Solitalea lacus: one gene and its partner. The protein of the gene in region 1 binds, or shares a complex with, the protein of each later gene. Links are inferred from orthologs where the notes say so. Each region holds a gene or a part of one and is shown in the gene's direction. Other genes may lie near its edges. The genes, in order: L2B55_RS02940 and lpdA.

Region 1 (6,101 bases):
TGAGTTATAGGAGGACTGATTATGTCTTTGTTTTCTACCTTGTTACAGCTACTTCCTGATGGCGGACCTGTTTACACCGAAACTAATTTAGATTACTTTATTGTTGAGCCATTTAATGCATTATCATGCCTTTTATTCGTAGTTATGACCATTTACTGGGCAATTAAGCTAAAGGGGCATTATAAAGATTTTTTGTTCCTTACCACATGTGTTACATTTTTAGGAATAGGAGCAATTGGAGGATTGTTCTACCATGCTTTCCGTAGGTCCCATGTATTTCTGCTAATGGATTGGATACCAATTTTGATTTTGTGCTTTATGGCTGGTGTATATCTGCTTTATAAAGTAACACGAAAGAGGTATTACACAGCTTCCATCATGTTAGCCGCGCTCATAATTATGAGTGTCATCTGGAAATTCAGCACAGTAGAAAATAACCATTCAGCAATCAACATAAATTATGGATTTATGGCGGCAATAGTTGTGGGACCAACTTTTTCACACCTTATCATAAACAATTTCTATAAATGGATATACCCGGCATTAGCACTGGTTTCTTTTGGCCTGGGGCTTTTTTTTCGCATTGCTGATAACTGGGTAATTCTGCCCATGGGCACCCATTTCTTATGGCATACCTTCGGAGCAATAGCTGCCAATTTCATGTTCATATATCTTTATAAAATTGATGGTGGAGATGGACGATCGGATGATCTTGAAAGCAGAATGATGGGACTTTAATTCAAAGAAAAAGGGCCCGCATTACACAGACCCTTTATATTTGATTTTTAGTTTTGATGGTTCTATTCTTGCATTCTTCCACCTTTGAAGAAATAACGTTTAAAGTAAGGGTCATTCAAGTCGGAGATACTTACTCCCTTTGACGAGGATGAATGAGCAAACTTACCATTGCCTAAATAAACGCCTATATGCGAAATATACTTTTTACCCATTTTAAAGAAAACGAAATCTCCTTCTTTTAAATCTTCTTTATCTACAGGCCTTACATTTTTGTAAATATCTCTAGATGAGGCACCTCCCAAAAACGTATTGTATACAGCATCGTACACTTTGTTCACAAAACGAGAACAATCAATCCCATTTCTCGTGTTTCCTCCAAAACGATAAGGGGTACCCAACCAGTCGTAAATAAAGTCGAATAACTTTGTATTTGCTTTTGAAGCTAAACTAAATCCGAACAGTTGTGAATAGTACAGATATCCTAACGAATCAGGGTCTGAAACTTCTTTTTGTTGTTCAGGTTTTGATGAAAACAAATCCTTTATTGCTTTCGACTGCGCACTCACTGCATTGGCCGAAATAACGAAAACTAATAAGAGTAGTATTTTTTTCATGCCATCCAGATTAATCGTTTCAAAACTAAAATTTATTACTCGTTACTTCAAGTTATAAGTTAAAACCGTGCCGAAACAGGCGGTAACTTACCGTAGCACTTTTTACGATGCTCAACCATAAAAGTTACATATTTATTACATTTTCAACAGCTTGGTTTCGCTTTACAACTTTGCTATAAACGAGCCCTTATTTTAAAATATTATCTAAGTAATGCAGATAAAGGTATTCACATTTACATTTTACTTTTTTATTGATACATTTGCAATCGCAAAAATTAAAAGCTGATAAACTTTAAGAATGAGTTCTATAGCAATCACTAAAGAAACTTATCTGCAATGGTACGAGCAAATGTACCTGATGAGAAAGTTTGAAGAACGTTCTGGTCAACTATACGGCCAGCAAAAAATCAGAGGATTTTGTCACTTATACATAGGTCAGGAAGCCGTAGCCGCAGGGGCTTTGTCAGCTACTTTACCGAAGGATGGGTTTATTACCGCCTACCGTGACCATGCTTTAGCTTTAGGCAAGGGGGTTTCAGCACGCGAGTGTATGGCTGAATTGTATGGTAAAGAAACCGGTTGTTCAAAAGGGAAAGGTGGATCAATGCACTTTTTCTCTAAAGAGCATAATTTTTACGGAGGACATGGGATTGTTGGAGGACAGATTCCTTTAGGAGCGGGGATTGCCTTTGCTTCTCAATATAAAGGAGATGATGCGGTTTGTTTATGTTTTATGGGAGACGGAGCGGTTCGTCAGGGAGCGCTTAACGAGACCTTTAACATGGCTATGATTTGGAATATTCCGGTAATCTTTATCTGCGAAAACAACGGTTATGCTATGGGAACTTCAGTGCAACGCACTACCAACATGCCTGATATTTACAAAATAGGCTTAGGTTTTGACATGCCTTCTGAACCAGTTGACGGCATGAGCTGTGAAGCAGTTCACGAAGCTATTGATCGTGCTGTTCAACGTGCACGCGCAGGAGAAGGACCTTCATTCCTTGAAATCCGCACTTATCGTTACAAAGGCCATTCAATGTCAGATCCGGCTAAGTACCGTACTAAAGAAGAGGTAGAAGAATACAAAGCAAAAGATCCGGTTGAGCAGGTAAAAAATACTATTCTTACCAACAAATATGCTGATGAAGCATGGTTTGAAGAAATTGAAGCTAAAGTGAAAGAGATTGTTGAAGATTCGGTAAAATTTGCAGAAGAATCAAACTATCCTGACCCATCTGAGCTTTACAAAGATGTTTACGTTCAGGAAGACTACCCATACGTTATGGACTAATTAATTACAAGTTAAGGGTTATGAAGAAATCATAACCCTTAACTTGTAACTCGCAATAAGAAATTTTGAGTTATGGGTGCTGAGCGAAGGGGGCTTACCATTCGTAACTCTTACTTTATAAGCACAACACAACAACTATTCTAATTAAAAGAAATATGGCTGAAGTAGTACGCATGCCAAAAATGAGCGATACCATGACCGAAGGGGTTTTGGCAAAATGGCATAAAAAAGTTGGTGACAAGGTGAAAGCTGGCGATGTAGTTGCCGAAGTAGAAACTGACAAAGCTACCATGGATTTTGAATCGTTTCAAGAAGGCACCTTATTATACATTGGTGTAGAAGAAGGCCAAGCAGTCCCGGTTGATGCTGTTATTGCCGTTTTGGGTGCAGAAGGTGAAGATTATAAATCAGCTTTAGAAGCTGGAGGTGGAAATGGTTCAGCAAACGCAACCGCCTCTGTTACCCCAGCTGCAACAACTCCTGCACCAGCCGCAGTTCAAAGCAGTACCCCAACTGTAACGCCAGAATCTTTAGGAGCTACTGTAATTCGAATGCCTTTATTGAGTGACACTATGACGGAGGGTGTTATCAATAAATGGTATAAGCAAGTGGGAGATACGATTAAATCTGATGATACCATTGCAGACGTAGAAACCGACAAAGCCACAATGGAAGTAACTGCGTATGCAGAAGGAACATTATTATATGTTGGCGTAAAAGAGGGTGAAGCTGCTAAGGTTAACGATATTATCGCAATTGTTGGCAAGCCAGGAACTGATGTTGCACCGTTATTGCAAGCAGCTCCTGCCGGAACAGCCTCAAAAACTGAGACAACACAGACTATCACTACACAAACATCTGCGCCAAAAGAAACAGCAACTTCTGCATCAACAGATGGAAGGGTAAAAGCTTCTCCTTTAGCTCGTAAAATTGCCCAGGACAAAGGAATTGATCTTTCTCAAGTTAAAGGAAGTGCAGAAGGCGGCCGTATTGTTAAAAAAGATATTGAAAGCTTCTCTCCAACTGCAGCACCTGCTCAAGCTAAGGTTGCCGCTACTACCGGCACACCAGCTTCAGTTTCTGCTCCAGCAGTATACGGACAAGAAAGCTTTACAGAGGTTCCGGTAACACAAATGCGCAAAACCATTGCTCGTCGTTTATCAGAAAGCTTATTTACCGCACCACATTTTTACCTTACCATGTCAATTGATATGGATCAAGCAATTGAAGCGCGTAAACGAATCAATGAGCTAGGAACTGTTAAAGTTTCGTTTAACGATATTGTATTGAAAGCTGTAGCAGTTGCATTGAAAAAACACCCTAAAGTAAACTCAAGTTGGTTAGGCGACAAGATCCGTTACAACAACCATGTGAACATTGGAGTAGCAGTAGCTGTTGAAGATGGCTTATTAGTTCCAGTAGTTCGTTTTGCTGACACTAAATCGCTTTCAACTATTTCTGCAGAAGTAAAAGAATATGCTCAAAAAGCAAAAGATAAAAAATTACAACCAGCAGATTGGGAGGGTTCTACCTTTACAATTTCTAACTTGGGTATGTATGGTATTGACCAGTTCACAGCTATTATCAATCCACCTGATGCTTGTATTTTAGCAGTTGGAGGGATTAGTCAGGTACCAGTTGTTAAGAACGGTCAAGTTATTCCAGGTAATGTAATGAAAGTCACTTTATCTTGTGACCACCGCGTTGTAGATGGAGCTACAGGGTCTGAATTCTTGCAAACCCTTAAAGGTTTATTAGAAGAACCGCTTCGTTTATTAGTGTAAAGAAAAAAAGTTTGATACATAAAAAATACCTCGTTAATAATTATAACGAGGTATTTTTTTAATAGAGTTTATTAGTCTATAGCAATTCTGAAAGAGTTTCTAGTTTCATCCCACGAGAACCTTTTACTAATATGTTGGCATTTTCAACAGGGTGGGTTCTTAAATATGATGCAGCCTCTTCTGTTGTTTCAAAAAACTTAAATTCTGAAGCATCCTTTAGGCCATAAAAATGTTTCCCTACTAAAATAGCATTATTAATACCTTCAGCTTTAAGCTGATTAATAACTTTCAAATGCTCCTCTGAACTATATTCACCGAGTTCAAACATATCAGCCAAAATAGCAAGCTTATTTACCGCCTTATTATGTGCAAAATTGCTTATCGCTGCAGCCATACTGCTTGGATTAGCATTATAGAAATCGCAGATCAGGGAATTCTTGGCTGTCTTTAATGCTTGTGACCGATTATTCTTAGGATAATAACTTTCTACTCCGGCTTTAATCTGATCGGAAGTTAAACCAAAGTAGTGACCTATGCAGATAGCTGCCAGCACATTCTCAAAATTATAGCCGCCAACCAAGTTACTTTTAACAGTTTGCCACTCATTAGCCTCAGCAGTAGACCAGTCTAACGTAACGGTATCTTCACTTAAATTATGCTTACGACCACGAACTGTATTTTCAGCTCCTTCTCCATAATGAACAACACGCTTTAGAGTCGATGCCATTTCCATCAAGTAGTTGTTGTCTTTATTGACAAACGCAAGCCCATTATTTTCAAGAAGATGGTCATACAATTCCTTTTTACCTTTCATAACACCTTCAAAACCACCAAATCCTTCCAAATGCGCTTTTCCAACATTTGTAATTATACCAAATTCCGGATTAGCTATACTTGACAACAATGCAATCTCTCGCTGATGATTTGCACCCATTTCAATTATTGCAAAATCAACACTTCCATCGATTGCCAGAATTGTCAATGGCACACCAATATGATTATTCAGATTACCCACGGTGGCATGCGTTTTGAATTTTTGAGAGAGCACCGAATTAATCAGTTCTTTAGTTGTAGTTTTTCCATTAGTACCAGTGATTCCTAAAAAAGGAATTTTGAGTTGATTGCGATGACACTTCGCAAGTTCCTGTAAAGTACATAAAGCATCCTCAACCAAAATAAAGCGTTCATTTTCTTTATATTCTTTTTCATCAATAATTGCATACACTGCCCCGTTTTCAAGCGCTTGTTTAGCAAATTGATTGGCGTTGAAATTATCTCCCTTTAATGCAAAGAAAATACTGTTTGGAGTTATCTTCCTTGTATCAGTACTGATTACTGGGTACTCCTTATAAAGATTATATATCGACTCTATGTTCATGTTAAATTTTGATGCTAAGATAATCAAATTGAAAATTCGAATATCGATTGAAGCCCCTAATCAATTTTCACAAATTTAAAAAGGCTCCCCGTAATTGGGGAGCCTTCAAATAACTAATATTTATATGATCTTACTTGCTTTTGAAATTAGGACGTTTGGTTTTTCCAACTCCTGGAGCACCTACACGACCCATCGCACAACGGAAACCAACCTCTGCTGAAGATGAATCTTGGTCCATAAAGCGGCGAGCACCTGGAGTTAACCAATAAGCTCTATCATTCCATGATCCTCCT
Region 2 (6,106 bases), 3.2 Mb from region 1 along the record:
TGAAAATAGAGTTGCGCATTACCATGTTATGATATTCTTTCAAACGCTTAGGGAAGTAGTTCAGGAAGTCAGTCACCAGTGCATCCCAACCTTGTGGAAGGTCTTGGGCTACACCACCAATGCGAAACCAGTTAGGGTGCATGCGTCCGCCACTGACTGCCTCTACAATATCAAAAATTTTTTCACGGTCGGTAAACATATAAAACACCGGAGATAACTGACCAAGGTCTTGTGCAAAAGTGCCATACCAAACTAAATGGCTGGCAATACGAAAAAGCTCGCACATCATCACCCGTATTACCTTGGCTCTTTCCGGAACATCAATGCCTGCCAGTTTCTCTACTGCCAGCAAATAGGCCAGGTTGTTCATTACACCACCCAGGTAATCAATTCGGTCGGTGTAAGGGATGTATGTATGCCATGATTGCCTTTCTCCCATTTTTTCGGCACCACGATGATGAAAACCAATGTCTGGCACCGCATCAACAATATCCTCTCCGTCTAATTGTAAAATAATTCGTAAAACTCCATGGGTTCCAGGGTGTTGAGGTCCAATGTTTAGAAACATAAAGTCAGTGTCGTCTGATTGGCGCTGCATGCCCCATTGTTCAGGTTTAAATTGCAGCATGCCTTGTTCGATGTCTACTTTTTCATCCCACAGCTTAAAGGGGCCCATTTCTGTAGCCCTGGCAGGGTGCTCTTTGCGGAGCGGATGTCCCTGCCAGGTTAAGGGCATAAGTATCCGTTGTAGATGGGGGTGGCCTTCGAAATGAATTCCGAACATATCATAAACTTCCCGTTCGTACCAAGCGGCGGATGGCCACAGACGGGTGAGGGTCGCGACTGTTGGAAATTCACCTTTAGTGGCAATTTTAAGGCGGACGAATTCGTTTCGGACAAAGGAAAATAGGTGATAAACTATCGTAAATTCTTTTGAAGGATATGTTTTATGATCCGCTCTTGATCGCTCGTCGATAGCGAACAAGTCATAAAGCATTGGGAAAGGTTGGGGACTTAAGTCTTTAAGGTAGGCTAAAATGACAAGAAGTTGTTTATCATCAACCCAAAAAGTGGTAACCTCATCAGCGGTTTGCTGTTGGGTTAAAACTGAATCACCAAATTTTAGTGTCAGTTCCTCTACCAACTTTTGGGTTGCGTTCATATCATCGTTTCATCATAAGAAATTAAAAACGGTGTCGTTAATTAGATTTATTAATGAGCCCTTGAATTCATCTAGTCTAATTTTGGTTAATCCGGCTTGCTTTAGTAATTTCATTTCGGCGCTATCTTTTAGCCCTTTAGTCAAGGTGGCAAATTCTTCTTGAGTAAGTTCTTTCTTTGCCAACAATTGGGTCCATCGTTTCAGTTTTTCTTCTGAATTTGTCAAAAACTCTCTAACATCCGTTTCCGCTTCGTTTTTATAGTTTTTAAATGTGAGCTTTGCCAGCTCAATGATGTCTTTTTTTAATTCGGTTAATATATTTTGAAATTCAGGCATATGATTTTATGTTGGTAATTATTTAATTTTTCTTGATTCCAACTGAAGCATGTCGTTAAAGCCTTCGGCTATTTCAGCCTGAAACTCGCCTGTAGCAGCTTTGCTCAATTTTCCTGATGATTTCCATACCTTTTTAATTCCCTCCCAGCGACCATCTCCATTAATCATAATATCCATCATTTTTGTTGTTTCAGCGTTTTTAGGCAGGCCTTTTATGTATTCATGAAGCTTTTGCAGGTCTTTGTCGAGCTGTTCAATTTCAGTTTCAGGGTTTGTATAGTCATTGGTTGCTTTGCCAATCAAGGCATTGGTCTCAACTTTTAATGAAGTCAGTTCTCGATAAACATGTTCATTATAAGAGGCAATAAGAGGACTGCAACTGCTTATGATTAGTAATAGCAGTAATAAGGGTTTAAGTAGAAATGAATAGTTGCGTAAATAGTGTTTCTGTATTCTCAACATAGATTTTTTATAAAAATTATACTTTATCAGGTGTTCGAAAGTCAATCATTTGGTTTCTTTCGTCACGCTTCAAATCTTTCATTGACGGTTTGTTGGGTTTAATAACTCCTTGCTCACCTATTACCCAGCTAAGAGGCCGCCTTTCTTTGCCAACGGATTGACTTAAAAGAACCAGTCCCTGCATAAAAGCATCAGGGCGTGGTGGACAGCCCGGAACATAAACGTCTACAGGTAAAAATTTATCAACTCCCTGAACAACACTGTAAATATCATACATACCGCCCGAATTAGCACAAGATCCCATGGAGATTACCCAGCGAGGCTCCATCATTTGTTCATGCAATCGCTTAATAATAGGGGCCATTTTAATGAAGACTGTGCCCGCAATTACCATGACATCAGCTTCACGAGGGGTTCCTCTGATTACTTCGGCACCAAAGCGGGCTACATCATACTTACTGGTAATACTGGTCGCCATTTCAACAAAGCAGCACGATAAACCAAAGTGAAACGGCCACATAGAGTTTTTGCGGCCCCAAGCCACAAGGTCCTGTACGGTGGTAAGCAGCACACTTTGTTGGATGGTTTCTACCATCGAACTTTCCCCGCTGCTTTTGCCGGTAGGATCATCAGCCTTTGTAAGCCACCACTTCATTGTTTGTTTATTTGGGTATTCACTCTTTTCTCTTTCTATATGCTTTCAGTATTTTCTTGCCATTAGGGCCAAAGTCCAGGGCGCCTATGCTCCATTCATATATTAGTACTGCTATTAATATTCCAATGAAGGCACAGATGGATAAATAGCCAATCCATCCTAATTCTTTAAATACCAGTGCCCATAATACGATGAAAATGGTTTCAACATCAAAAATGACAAACAACATGGCAACAAGATAAAACTGTACTGAAAAACGTAAGCGTGCAGGACCGGTTTGCTTTATGCCGGATTCATAGGGTTCGGCAGTAGCATGCTCTTTATGATGTTGCCCCAGTAAATAGGAGAGAAGTAGAATAATTGAAACCAGCAGAATGACAATAACTGCATATGCCATAAACGGCCACAAAACAACGGTGAGTACGGTTGGGTTGTGCATGCAATTTGCCTCCCTGCGAAATTTTTATAAAATCTGGAAAACTTTCAGATTATTTTTGCCCGGTGATATAGTGTTCAAGATTTTCTATAATGTACCTTTGTTCATCAATAATGTACTTAACAACATCGCCAATTGACACTAATCCCGCTAGCTGCCCGTTGTCCACCACAAGTAAATGCCTAATGAATTTGTTGGTCATCAATTTCATGCATTGTTCGATAGTGTCATCAGAAGCAACATGAATAGGAGATTCGGTCATAATTTCGCCGATGAGTGTTTCCTTTGATGAGCGACCTTTTAGAATCACTTTACGGGCGTAATCTCGTTCGGTAAAAATGCCCGCAAGTTTATCCTCTTGAGTTACAACAACCAAGGCGCCGATGTTTTTATCTACCAAAACTTCAAGTGCTTCGTAAACCGTTACATCAGGGCTAATAGTATAAACCGCATTCCCTTTGAGCTGTAGTATGTTTCTTACCTTTCCCATGATTGGTTATAGAAAAAAGGTTTATTAATTGATACCAGTTACGTGAATATAAGTTTTTTGAGGGTAAAATCAAACTAATCAATTGTTTATTTGTTGAACAAGGAGCTTGTTTTTCTTAAGTATTCAAAAATCCAGTTTTATCCTAAATATCAATTCCATACTTTTACGGCCGAAAAATTTATCCTATAAATACTCTAAATCTTTAAGCAATAATAAAAATGAAATACGACGTCGTAGTAATCGGTTCCGGACCGGGTGGATATGTTGCGGCAATCCGTTGCGCTCAATTGGGTTTAAAAACAGCAATGGTTGAGCGTTACAACACTTTTGGCGGTACTTGTTTAAATGTGGGATGTATCCCTTCAAAAGCTTTGTTAGACTCATCGGAGCATTATCATAATGCGTCTCATACCTTTAAAACACATGGTATTGAGTTGAGTAATCTTAAAGTAAATATTGAGCAAATGATCAATCGTAAGAACGAGGTAGTGAAACAAACTACTGACGGGATTACATTTTTGATGAAAAAGAACAAAATTGACACTTATAACGGTCATGGTTCATTTGTTAATAAGAATACAATTAAGGTTACTAAAGCTGATGGTACAGAGCAATTGATTGAAACCGACAAAACTATTATTGCTACTGGTTCAAAGCCTGCTACCTTACCTTTTATCCAAATTGATAAAAAGAGAGTTATTACTTCAACTGAAGCTTTAAATCTTAAAGAAGTTCCTAAGCACCTGATTTTAATTGGTGGCGGTGTTATTGGATTAGAGCTTGGATCGGTTTATGCCCGCTTAGGAGCAAAGGTTACTGTGGTTGAATACATGAATTCTATTATCCCAACTATGGATAAAGAATTGGGTAAACAATTACAACGATCATTAAAAGGCTTAGGATTTGAGTTTTTATTGAGTCACAAAGTTACCGGAGTGGCTGCAAAAGGTAAAGAAGTAACTGTTACTGCTGAAAATGCAAAAGGTGAGCCTGTAGAAGTTAAGGGAGATTACTGCCTGGTTGCAGTTGGTCGTACTGCTTATACAGAAGGTTTAGGTTTAGAGAATATTGGAATTGCTGTTGAAGAGCGTGGTAAAAAGATTTCAGTAAATGATCATCTGGAAACCATTGTTCCTGGTGTTTTTGCAATTGGTGATGTGGTGCGTGGTGCCATGTTGGCGCATAAAGCAGAAGAAGAGGGCGTATATGTTGCTGAATTAATTGCCGGACAAAAACCACATATGAACTACAATCTGATTCCTGGCGTAGTATATACCTGGCCTGAAGTTGCTTCAGTTGGTAAAACTGAAGAAGAACTGAAAGAGGCTGGAGTGAAATATAAATCGGGTTCATTCCCATTCAAAGCCAGTGGCCGTGCACGTGCAAGCATGGATACCGATGGTTTAATTAAAGTGTTGGCTGATGCGCAAACTGATGAAATTTTAGGTGTTCATATGATTGGTCCTCGTGCTGCAGATATGATTGCTGAGGCGGTTGTGGCAATGGAATTCCGTGCTTCTGCTGAAGATATCGGTCGTATTTGCCATGCTCACCCAACATTCACTGAATCATTTAAAGAAGCAGCTCTTGCAGCAACTGCAAACAGAGCACTGCATATTTAATCCGTTGGCGGATTGATAAGAAATAGTTCATGGATATAGCTTAGTGCTGAATGTATTGGTGCTAACTATGGTCTGTGAACTATTTTCTTTTCAAAATCTAAGCTTTACCTTCGCAAGAAAATAAAAATCCAAGCACCGTATTCATGGTTATTCATCATAATAAATCTCTTAAACGTTTAAATACTTTTGGGGTTGAAGTGAACGCCCTCAACTTTGTAGAAATTTTGCATGCTGATCAGTTAGCTGATCTATTCAAAAATAAGGAGGTTGTGAACCAATCTTTGTTGTTTTTAGGAGGAGGTAGCAATATGCTTTTTACCCATGATTTTAATGGGTTGGTGATTAAAATGGGTATTAAGGGCATAACTACTCGTATTGATGGAGACAATGTATATGTTCAGGCAGGTGCAGGTGAGGTTTGGAATGATTTGGTGAACTACTGTGTAAATAATAATTACGCCGGTATTGAAAATTTAAGTCTTATTCCCGGGTCAGTAGGAGCCTCTCCAATCCAAAATATAGGAGCTTACGGAGTTGAACTGAAAGACGCTTTTTATGAATTGAATGCTTTTGATACGGAAACATTTACTATTAAAACTTTCAATAAAGAAGAATGTGAGTTTGGGTACCGGGAGAGTGTGTTTAAATCCAAATTAAAAGGTCGTTATATCGTCACCTCTGTTACCTTGAAGTTGTCATTAAAGCCGAGTTTAAATACATCATACGGGGCCATTGAAGCCGAATTGAAAAATCGTGGTATAGATAATCCTACTATTAAAGATATTAGTCAGGTTGTGTCTCATATTCGTGTGTCAAAATTGCCCGATCCTTCTACTATTGGAAATGCCGGAAGTTTCTTTAAAAACCCAATTGTGTCTGAAGAGGTATTTGAAGCGGTGAAAAGCAAAAACGGAGAAGTGGTGAATTATCCGGCTGGAAATGG

The links.
Region 2: the proteins of L2B55_RS02940 (region 1) and lpdA are in contact, whole or in part, in a crystal structure (PDB 1EBD), measured with the Geobacillus stearothermophilus proteins. The link is inferred for Solitalea lacus from one-to-one orthologs. Residues at the interface, in WP_033016211.1 of Geobacillus stearothermophilus: Ile130, Ala131, Met132, Pro133, Arg136, Arg140, Glu141, Asn155, Arg157; in WP_049624544.1 of Geobacillus stearothermophilus: Pro340, Ser341, Asp344, Tyr345, Arg403, Asp406, Val408, Glu431, Ala432, Gly433, Asp438.

Annotation. Positions count from the first base shown.
Region 1 is NZ_CP091740.1:689,723-695,823, reverse strand. Bases 2,266-5,115 are described here. They hold L2B55_RS02940 (pyruvate dehydrogenase complex dihydrolipoamide acetyltransferase), read left to right. Parts: upstream 2,266-2,801; coding sequence 2,802-4,430; downstream 4,431-5,115. Other genes in these bases: L2B55_RS02935 (UDP-N-acetylmuramoyl-tripeptide--D-alanyl-D-alanine ligase), read right to left, coding at 4,507-5,115; pdhA (pyruvate dehydrogenase (acetyl-transferring) E1 component subunit alpha), read left to right, coding at 2,266-2,646. In the rest of the region: L2B55_RS02955 (hypothetical protein), read left to right, coding at 22-738; L2B55_RS02950 (C40 family peptidase), read right to left, coding at 801-1,352; more of pdhA, read left to right, coding at 1,651-2,265; more of L2B55_RS02935, read right to left, coding at 5,116-5,808; L2B55_RS02930 (SUMF1/EgtB/PvdO family nonheme iron enzyme), read right to left, coding at 5,939-6,101.
Region 2 is NZ_CP091740.1:3,869,931-3,876,036, reverse strand. Bases 3,107-5,961 are described here. They hold lpdA (dihydrolipoyl dehydrogenase), read left to right. Parts: upstream 3,107-3,759; coding sequence 3,760-5,163; downstream 5,164-5,961. Other genes in these bases: murB (UDP-N-acetylmuramate dehydrogenase), read left to right, coding at 5,307-5,961; L2B55_RS16715 (CBS domain-containing protein), read right to left, coding at 3,107-3,541. Outside these bases: nuoC (NADH-quinone oxidoreductase subunit C/D), read right to left, coding at 1-1,162; L2B55_RS16735 (hypothetical protein), read right to left, coding at 1,175-1,498; L2B55_RS16730 (hypothetical protein), read right to left, coding at 1,517-1,960; NADH-quinone oxidoreductase subunit NuoB, read right to left, coding at 1,977-2,615; L2B55_RS16720 (NADH-quinone oxidoreductase subunit A), read right to left, coding at 2,635-3,054; more of L2B55_RS16715, read right to left, coding at 3,104-3,106; more of murB, read left to right, coding at 5,962-6,106. UniProt on the Escherichia coli protein: Lipoamide dehydrogenase is a component of the glycine cleavage system as well as of the alpha-ketoacid dehydrogenase complexes.